One region of the Pseudomonas sp. GW821-FHT09C10 genome, then DNA from elsewhere that is predicted to be linked to it. Evidence: riboswitches for the same ligand, from Rfam matches in the RefSeq annotation. Region 1 holds a riboswitch; each other region holds the start of a gene.
The links. Region 1 has a riboswitch for cobalamin ahead of cobW (cobalamin biosynthesis protein CobW). Riboswitches for the same ligand answer to the same signal wherever they lie in the genome.

Region 1 (3,270 bases):
ATCCGTCCGTCCAGCTCCGGCAAGGCAATGTGCATCGCCAGGTCGCGCGGGCCCAGGCCTTGCTCGCTGGCCTGCCAGCCCGGCTGGTTATCCTGGGCGCAGATCGCCTGGATCACCGGGATATTGCGGCGAAATGGCCGCAGATGCGGGGCTTCGGGGCTGGATTGGGCAAAACCGGTGGTGTTCAGGATCACCGCCGCGCCGACCTCATCCAGCAGGTCCTCGACCACCGCCAGGCAGCCGGGCTCTTTCAAACTGGCCACCGCCATCGGCAACGGGTTAAGGCCCGCCGCCTGCAAACGCTGGCAGAACACATCGATAAAACCGGTATTGGCCGCCTGCAAGTGGGAGCGGTAGAACAGCACCGCCGCCACGGGCCAATCCGCGTGCCAATCGGTCTGCCAGTCATTGAGGCGAGGGTTGGCTTTGTGCGGGTGATAGATCGCGGTGCGCGGCAAGGTCTGCGGCTCGGCCCACGGGTAATCGCGGTCCAAGTAGCCGCTGGCCAGGCAGCGGAAAAAATCCAGCGCGTTAGCGAGCCCGCCCTGGCGCAGGAAGTGCCACAGGCGGTCGCGCTGTTCGACACTCACCGTGCTCAGGCCGCTGAGTTCCGGGTCCGGGCGGTCATCCCCCGGCACCAGGATCAGCGTAATGCCGCGCTCGGCCAGCTCCACCAGGCGCTCGATGCCGTAGCGCCAATAACCGATGCCGCCGTGCAGGGAAATCAGGATGACCTTGGCGTGGCGCAGCACCTCATCGACATACAAATCGACCGAGGCGTGGTTCTGCACCTGCATAGGGTTGGCCAGGCGCAGGCTGGGGTAATCCTCGGGCAACTGCTGGGCAGCTTCGGCCAGCAGCGCCAGGCTGGAATCGCCGCTGCACAGGATCACCAGTTCGGCGGGCGTTTGGCCAAGGTCGGCAATATTGTCGTCCGCGACGAAACCACCGGGCTGAGTCCTGAGCAGGTGCATGGGTTAAACGCTGAGGGCGGCGCGTAGTTGCGCTTCGAGGCCCGCCGCGTCCAGCTCCTGGCCGATCAGCACCAGCCGCGTGATGCGCGCTTCGTCGGCGCCCCAGGCACGGTCGAAGTGCTTGTCGAAACGCGTACCCACACCCTGGATCAGCAGGCGCATCGGCTTGTTCGGGATGGCGGCGAAGCCCTTGACCCGCAGGATGCCGTGCTGAACCACCAATTGGTTCAGGGCGTCGAGCAGCAGCGCTTCGTCGGCTTGGGGCAGGTCGATGGAGATGGAATCGAAGGCGTCGTGATCGTGATCTTCCTCACCTTCGTGGTGATGATCGTGGTGGCTATGGCGAGCGTCGATATGTTCTTCGGACCCCGCGCCCAGGCCGATCAATACGTCCAACGGCAGGCGACCGCTGCTGGCTTCGATGATCTTCACCGCCGGCGGCAGTTCTTCGGCGACTTCCAGGCGCACACGGGCCAGGTCTTCGGCGCTGATCAGGTCGGATTTGTTGAGGATTACCAGGTCGGCGCTGGCCAACTGGTCGGCAAACAGCTCGTGCAGCGGCGATTCATGGTCCAGGTTCGGGTCGAGCTTGCGCTGGGCGTCGACCTGATCCGGGAACGCGGCAAAGGTGCCGGCGGCCACGGCCGGGCTGTCGACCACGGTGATGACCGCATCAACCGTGCAGGCGCTGCGGATTTCCGGCCACTGGAAGGCCTGTACCAAGGGTTTTGGCAGGGCCAGGCCCGAGGTTTCGATGAGGATATGGTCGAGGTCGCCGCGACGGGCAACCAGTTCGCGCATCACCGGGAAGAACTCTTCCTGCACGGTGCAGCACAGGCAGCCGTTGGCCAGCTCGTACACGCGGCCGTTGGCCTCTTCTTCGGTGCAACCGATGGAGCACTGCTTGAGGATCTCACCGTCGATGCCCAGTTCGCCGAATTCGTTGACGATCACCGCAATGCGACGGCCCTGGGCGTTGTCGAGCATATGGCGCAGCAAGGTGGTCTTGCCCGAGCCAAGGAAGCCGGTAACGATGGTGACGGGGAGTTTGGCCAGTGTTTTCATCGGATGCCCTTTGGGGCGGGCATACGGGACGATGGGCCCTGCGGCGCGCAGAAGCGGATTTCGTCACCGGATCACCCCGCCCGGTTGAATTGGAAAATCGGTGGCGAGGCAGGTCTCCTGGCTTGGGGCTTGCGGGTCTTGCGACCGGCGCCGACTGCGCCTTCCCGCCGCAGTGGCAGTGGCGTGGCAGTCAGATAAACCCTTCACAGTTGCGGGGGCAGCCGCGGCTTGAACCGCGTTCCCTTCTTAGCTTCGGCCTGGGCCGAAGAACCTCGAGGGTGCAAGGCTACGCAGTGAGTACGAGCGGGTCAATGTCGAAACGGCCTGACCGCCCGCCTGAACACTATCCAGGGGTTGAAAACGGACGCCCATCATTAGGCGTTTGGTTCAGAACCTTTGATATCAGTGCAGACGGCAATAGTGCGCAACTTATGTAAAAGCTCGCCTTGAAGCCAGACTAATTATTTAGTCCATACGAATTAAAGAAGCGCTGCAACTTAACGTAATCAGTTCCCAAATGAGTACAGGGAACAGAAACATCGAAAAACACCACCCATCCCCGGAGCAGCTTTGCCAATAGACGAAGTTTAACGCAGCATAGCCAACTCGGATAAAAACACTATGGAATTTTCAATACGCACTCAAACTACTGCGCCCCTCCCTTCGGCATCGATCGAAGTGACTGGCAACGTACACCCCAAAACTGATTCTCTGCCCCTCGCAGCGGCACAAAAAAAACCATCAGACATTACCTTTTTCGAGAACCACAGCAACCCGTTGCTGGCCAAAGAACTGTTGGACCATTTCCGTGATCTGGAAGGCCCGAACGGTAAGGCACGCAACAGCTTTCGCCTGACCGACCTAAAAAAGATGGCGGCAGGCAAACTACACGACGGACGAGATGCCAAACAAGAGCAAATAGAGCTTGCGAAGGAGGTCATCAGCCGCCCAGACCTAATGACGTCACTCTTTTCACACATCCGTGGAGAGCCCTACGGCGAGGCAACCTGGAACAATGTCGCTATTATCGCTGAAGACTTCAAAAGTCTTAGCGATGGGTCTTTGCTGGGGCAAGTCAGAGTTTATTTTCGCGAGTTCGCCGAAGGTGCTAACGATGAATATGTAAACTTTAACGAACTGCGAGAGGCCGCACGGGAAATACGGAGCACCCGAGACTTCTCCTACAATGCAACAGCCGTTGCCAGAGAGCTTCTTAATAGGCCTAGCCTGC
Region 2 (3,270 bases), on a different contig from region 1:
GGCGCGGTAGACGGCGTTGCGGTCGGCCTGGGGGAAAGCGTTGTCGGTCATGGCCCTATCGGGGGCAAGCCCCCTCCCACAGTGGATGGGGTTTCAGCTCGGTCCGGGGCAAACAACGCGGCTACCGCCGTCGGATTCGACGGGAAATAAAAGTGCACGTAAGAGGCCGTCATCCGCCCCTGCCGGAACACCGCTTCGGCACCGCGCCCACCGTTCGGGCTCAGGCCACGGGCAATCGGCTGGCACTCGGTGCTGGTCAGGGAATGGTGATACGTGTGTCCGCGCAGCACGCCTTCCGGCAGTTCGACGCTTTGCAGGGCCAGGGCCGCGAGTTTCTTTTGCATCACCGCATCGCCTTGCAGCAGGCCGACCAGCTCGGCGCGGGTGCCGTCGACATCGGTAAGCGAATCCAACAGGTAGAGCATGCCGCCACACTCGGCGAGCAAGGGTTTGCCGGCGGCATGATGGTTACGAATGGCGTCAAGCATCGGCGTGTTTTGCGACAGCGCCTGGTGGTGCAATTCCGGGTAACCGCCGGGCAAGTACAGGCTGTCGGCCTCGGGCAGTTGGCGATCATGGATCGGCGAGAAGAAGTGCAACTCGGCCCCCATCGCCCGCAGCAGGTCGAGGCTGGCGCCATAGGTGAAGGCGAAGGCTTCGTCACGGGCCACCGCAATGCGCACACCGACCAGCAATGGTTCGGCCACGATCACTTCCGGCGCGGCGAAGGTCACCGGTGGCGGTAATGCGACTTCACAGCTGCTGCCCAATGCCTGGGCGGCGGCGTCCAGGCGCACGTCGAGGTCATTCAGCTCGCTGGCCTGCACCAGGCCCAAATGGCGGCTGGGCAGTTCGATCCCGGTTTCGCGGGACAGGGCGCCATACCAACGCAAGCCTTCGGTGAGGCTGCCTTCCAGCAACTGCGCATGGCGCAGGGTGCCGACGCGGTTGGCCAGTACCCCGGCAAACGGCAGGTCCGGCTGATAACGCGCCAGGCCCAGGGCCAAGGCGCCAAAGGTCTGGGCCATGGCGGTGCCGTCGATCACACCGAGCACCGGCACGCCGAAATGCCGCGCCAGGTCGGCGCTGGACGGTGTGCCATCAAACAGGCCCATCACGCCTTCGATCAGGATCAGGTCGGCCTCACCCGCCGCTTCCCACAGCAGCCGACGACTTTCCTGCTCGCCCACCATCCACATGTCCAATTGATACACCGGCGCACCGCTGGCGCGCTCGTGGATCATCGGGTCCAGGAAATCCGGGCCGCATTTGAACACGCGTACCCTGCGCCCCAGGTTGCGGTGCAAACGGGCCAGCGCGGCGGTGACGGTGGTTTTGCCCTGGCCGGACGCCGGTGCGGCGATCAGGACGGCCGGGCAGTGACGGGGCTGATTCAAAGTTCGACGCCCTTCTGTGCCTTGATCCCGGCCTGGAACGCGTGCTTGAGCATGCCCATTTCAGTGACGGTGTCGCCCATTTCGATCAGTTCAGGCTTGGCGCCACGGCCGGTGACGACCACGTGCTGCATCGGCGGACGGGCTTGCAGGTCGCTGAGGACCTGGTCCAAGTCGAGGTAACCATGCTTGAGGGCGATGTTCAGCTCATCCAGCACCACCAGGCCGATGCGCGGGTCTTGCAGCAGTTCGCGGGACACGGCCCAGGCGGCTTCGGCGGCAGCGATATCGCGCTGGCGGTCCTGGGTCTCCCAGGTGAAGCCTTCGCCCATCACGTGGAAACGCACTTGCTCGGGGAAACGGCGGAAGAACAACTCCTCACCGGTGCTGTTGCGCCCCTTGATGAACTGCACCACACCGCACTGCATGCCGTGGCCCATGGCGCGCGCGAGCATGCCGAATGCCGAGCTGCTCTTGCCTTTGCCGTTGCCGGTCAGCACCAGCAGCAAGCCACACTCATTGGGGGAATTGGCGATGCGCTCGTCGATCACGGCTTTTTTGCGCAGCATGCGCGCCAGGTGGCGTTCGTCGCGGTCGGGGGTATCGGTCATGGCAGCTCTCCATTGGGGCTGGACAAAAACGGCAGGCAGGAAAAAACAGACAGCCAAGCATCGCCCACCGTGATGCTGTTGGATGATCTAGGCCGGTCTCCGGGCTCATGAGTGGTGCGCTGGCTCATCGACAGAGCGAACACGCCGACGGCGCGCCTTCCCATATCGCGGGCGATACAGTGGCAAAAGGCACCGTCTTGACTCATTTACCGTTGCGGGGGCAGCGCCGGAATCGCGGCAGCACTGTGTACAAGTGCGCTCGCTCACCGGCTTCCCTGTTTCACTCGGTCGACCCATGGGTCACAGAGCACCTGGAACAAGCCGCGAAGGTTAGTGGGTTGGGGGTGGAGCGTCAATTAAAGCTGGCCTTGCACTTGAACCATCGCACCAGCGCCCTCCTCTACCCTTACAGGTATCAAGGAGAACACCATGCATAAAACCAGACTCGCCCTACTCATCATGCTCGCCGGCACCCTCGCCGCCTGCGGTGAAAGCTCCACCCTGCAGGTGTCCGACGGCACCGGGCCGTCGCCGCAGCTACCGGAGCCGAACAAAACCCTGATTCCCACGGTGAACATTGCCCCGGCCATCGGCTGGCCGCATGGTGCGAAGCCGACAGCAGCGGCCGGCACCCAAGTGGCGGCGTTCGCCGAAGGCCTGGACCACCCGCGCTGGCTGTATGTGCTGCCCAACGGCGATGTGCTGGTGGCAGAAACCAATGCGCCGCCCAAACCGGATGATTCCAAGGGCATTCGCGGCTGGGTCATGGAGAAGGTCATGGGCCGCGCCGGTGCCGGGGTGCCGAGCCCCAATCGCATTACCCTGCTGCGCGACGCCGATCACGATGGGGTTGCCGAGACCCGTACAGTGTTCCTGGAAAACCTCAATTCGCCCTTCGGTATGACACTGGTCGGCAATGACCTGTACGTCGCCGATTCGGACAAACTGCTGCGCTTCCCCTATCAAGCGGGCGAAACCGCGATCAAGGCACCTGGCACCAAGGTGGTCGACCTGCCGGGCGGGCCCCTGAATCATCACTGGACCAAGAACGTGATCGCCAGCAAGGACGGCAGCAAGCTGTACGTGAGTGTCGGCTCCAACAGCAACGTCGGTGAGAACGGTCTTGAGGCGGAACAGGGCCGGGCGGCTATCTGGGAAGTGGATCGCGCCAGCGGCCAGCAGCGCATTTTCGCTTCCGGCCTGCGCAACCCTAACGGCATGGCCTGGGAACCCCAGAGCGGCAAGCTATGGACCGCGGTAAACGA
Region 3 (3,270 bases), on a different contig from region 1:
CTGATGCCCAGCAGGTACGGATCGGCCAACGGGTTGCGCAGCAACGACTGCAAAATCACCCCGCAGGTGGCCAGCCCCGCACCGCAGGCGGCGGCCACCAGGGCACGGGTGAGGCGATAGTTCCACACCACGCCTTCATCGATCGGGTCCAGCACGTAACCGGCCGCCCACAGTTTGTTGGCGAGCACCTGTAGCACCACCTGGGGCGAGATGGCGGTTTCGCCGATGGCCACGCCGGCGAGCACGGCGATCAGCAATAGCGCCAGGGCGAGTAAGGTCCGGATCATTGCGGCAGGTCGTAGCCGTCGATGGCCGTGGCCAGGTGTTCAAGGCCGTCGAACATGCGGATGCTGGCCTGCAGCGCCAGGGCGTCGAGGATGATGATGCGGTTGTTTTTCACCGCGTCCATGTTGCGCGTGACCGGGTCGCTGCGCAGGAAGGCGAGTTTCTTTTCATGGTCGTCGGCGGGGTAGCGGCGGCGGTCCATGCGGGCGATTACCAGGAAGGTCGGGTTGGCCTTGGCGAGGGTTTCCCAGCCGACGGCGGGCCATTCTTCATCGGATTGCACCACGTTGTGCAAACCGAGGGTTTCGAGCATGAACTCCGGAATGCCCTTGTGTCCGGCCACGTAGGGGTCGCTGGCCAGTTCGGCGCTGGAGAACCACACCAGCGCGCTGGCCTGCTTGAGGCCTTTGCTCTGCACGGTGGCCACGGATTTGGCCAGGCGCGCCTGGAGCTCATCGTTCAACTGTTGGCCGCGATCCTGTACATCGAAAATCTGCGCCAGCTGGCGGATGCTTTTGTAGATGGTCTCGATACGGAACGGCTCCAGCCGCGTGCCGTCGGCGCCCACCAGGTTGTCCTTGCCTTCGCAGTCGGAGGGCAGCAGGTAGGTGGGGATCTTCAGTTCGTGAAACTGCTCGCGGGTGCCGACCACGCCTTGCGGGCCCACCACCCATTCCAGCTCGGCGGCCACCAGTTGCGGGCGCTTGGCGATCACTGCTTCGAAGCTGGGCTCGTTGTTGGCCAGGCGCTCGATGCTGTCGTTCTGCGCCTTGAACTGCGGCAACACGCTGTTGAACCACAGCGAAGTGCCCACCACGCGGTCAGCCACGCCGAGGGCATAGAGCATTTCGGTGGCGGCCTGGCCGATGGTCACGCTGCGCGCGGGCGCCTGCGGGAAAGTAAGGGTGCTGCCGCAGTTTTCCAGGGTCAGCGGGTAATGCGTGGGGGCGGCGTGGGCCAGGGCGCAGAAACCCAGGCCGCTGATCAGGGCGGTAACGCGTGGCAGCATGAGGCGATCTCCGTGTGAACCGTACGTGGAAACAGGGGAGGTACGGTTCGGAAATACGCCCTCGAACGCTGCCGAACGGGCAGGCAAGGAGGTCCTTCCCGGACACCCCGCCGGTTAGTGATTACTGGGCCGGCAGGTCTCCTGACTGATGCGTCGTCGCCACGCTCCGGCCTTCCCGGACGCGGTCCAGTGGCAGTGGGGAGCAGGCTCGGCACCTACAGTTGCGGGGGCAGTTCCGATTGACGCGGTGTACCGCGCTTCGGATTCCCTATTAGTCCCGTTCGGGAACCGGCGCGGTATGGTAGTTGATTAGGGCCAGGCGATACAGCCCGAAGGGCGCCCGGTCAGAGACGAATATCCTCGGGGCCGCGGATCAGCGCTTCAATTCGCGTGCCCGTGGCGCGCTCTTCGTTGCTGAAACCGTCGTAGTCCGCCAGGTTGGCGAAGCGGATGCCGGTCAATTGTTCGATCTGGATCACGCTGCGCTGGTAGGTCCTGACCTGGCCGAACATCAGGTCGAGCTGACCCAACTCGCGGCTTTGGTCGATCATGTAGGCGCTGGCGGAGGGCTTGCCGTCATCGCTGAGGTAGGCCACCACCTTCCAGAACGCCTTGGGGATTCTGATGCCACGGTAAAGGCGGTCGTCGTCGGCGAACACCGGGCCGCTGAACACCGTTGCCCGGGCTTTCCAACGTTGCGTGTTATTGAGGATGTAGTCTTCCAGTTCCAGCCAGGTCTTCTGGTTGAACCCGCTCATCTGCGGCGAGCAGTTGGTGAAGTGGAAGGTGTCGAGGTTGGCGGTGTTTGCCGCATCGCCCCAGTTGGGATCCTGGCGCCGTACCAGGTGGCCGCGATCCAGGCCATTGCTGGCATAGAGCTCTTCGCCGACCTGGGCGCTGATCGGCAGGCGCCCATCGTAGGCCCAGGTGTCGTTGCTGCGGATAATCTCCACATGCTGCCCGCCGTCGATATTGACGCCCACGTAGAGCGCCAGTCGTCGGGAACGGGACATCGTCACCGAGAAATGCGTGTAGTCCAGGCGCAGCGGTTGGACGTCGTCCGCCAATGCCTCATCGGCGGTGGGCCAGGGCACTGTGAAGCTGCTGAGAAAGTCCTCGGCGTAGCCCTGTCGGTCCTGTAGATCCTTGGCCGCGGTGACACGGGGCTTCGCCGCCCGGGCTTCCATCAGGGTGGGATTGGTCGCGATCAAAGGGCGCAGATCGGCGAGTCGTGGGCGGTGCGCAAGATCGATTTTGGCTTTGCGGGCTGGCATGGGTAAGTCCTCCTTGGATAAACACGACTGCAACATAGATTGATGACAATTGATGACACGGGTTAACCCTGGGGGGCTATCCTCAAACGGTTACCGGAGCTACACCATATGCCAACAGGGAGCCAGCTAATGTGTGATCGCCACCACCGCAACCCGATTTTCTGCCTGATCCCGCCGTATATGCTCGACCAGATCGCGCGTCACGGTGATAAGGCCCAGCGCGACATCGCGCTGCGCACCCGCGCCAAGGACAGCACGTTCCGTTCGCTGCGCATGGTCGCAGTGCCCGCCAAGGGGCCGGCCCACATGGCCCTGGTCATGGGCGCCGGCAAACGGCGCTCGATCTACAGCGCCGAAGGCACCGACAGCCTGCCGGGCAAGCTGATCCGCGGTGAAGGCCAGCCCGCCAGTGGCGACGCCGCCGTGGACGAAGCCTATGACGGCTTGGGTGCCACGTTCGATTTTTTCGAAGAGGTGTTCGACCGCAACTCCATCGACGACGCCGGCATGGCGCTGGATGCCACCGTGCACTTTGGCCAGAACTATAACAATGCGTTCTGGAACTCGACCCAGATGGTGTTTGGCGACGGCGATGGGCAGTTGTTCAACCGCTTCACGGTGGCCCTCGATGTGATTGGCCATGAATTGGCCCACGGCGTCACCGAGGACGAGGCCAAGCTGATGTATTTCAATCAATCCGGC

Region 2: another riboswitch for cobalamin. It lies ahead of cobO (cob(I)yrinic acid a,c-diamide adenosyltransferase); the one in region 1 lies ahead of cobW (cobalamin biosynthesis protein CobW).
Region 3: another riboswitch for cobalamin. It lies ahead of AC07OT_RS26170 (ABC transporter substrate-binding protein); the one in region 1 lies ahead of cobW (cobalamin biosynthesis protein CobW).

The regions. Positions count from the first base shown of each region.
Region 1 covers NZ_JBWKPE010000010.1:199,707-202,976, forward strand. Annotated here, with positions in the region: gene cobN (cobaltochelatase subunit CobN) at 1-974, opposite strand, end outside; gene cobW (cobalamin biosynthesis protein CobW) at 978-2,039, opposite strand; cobalamin riboswitch at 2,130-2,329, opposite strand; gene AC07OT_RS19875 (hypothetical protein) at 2,661-3,270, shown strand, end outside.
Region 2 covers NZ_JBWKPE010000012.1:103,881-107,150, forward strand. Annotated here, with positions in the region: gene bluB (5,6-dimethylbenzimidazole synthase) at 1-51, opposite strand, end outside; gene AC07OT_RS22020 (cobyrinic acid a,c-diamide synthase CobB) at 48-1,397, opposite strand; gene cobO (cob(I)yrinic acid a,c-diamide adenosyltransferase) at 1,394-2,005, opposite strand; cobalamin riboswitch at 2,079-2,335, opposite strand; gene AC07OT_RS22030 (PQQ-dependent sugar dehydrogenase) at 2,435-3,270, shown strand, end outside.
Region 3 covers NZ_JBWKPE010000016.1:164,458-167,727, forward strand. Annotated here, with positions in the region: gene AC07OT_RS26165 (FecCD family ABC transporter permease) at 1-287, opposite strand, end outside; gene AC07OT_RS26170 (ABC transporter substrate-binding protein) at 284-1,294, opposite strand; cobalamin riboswitch at 1,409-1,602, opposite strand; gene AC07OT_RS26175 (DNA/RNA non-specific endonuclease) at 1,639-2,568, opposite strand; gene AC07OT_RS26180 (M4 family metallopeptidase) at 2,698-3,270, shown strand, end outside.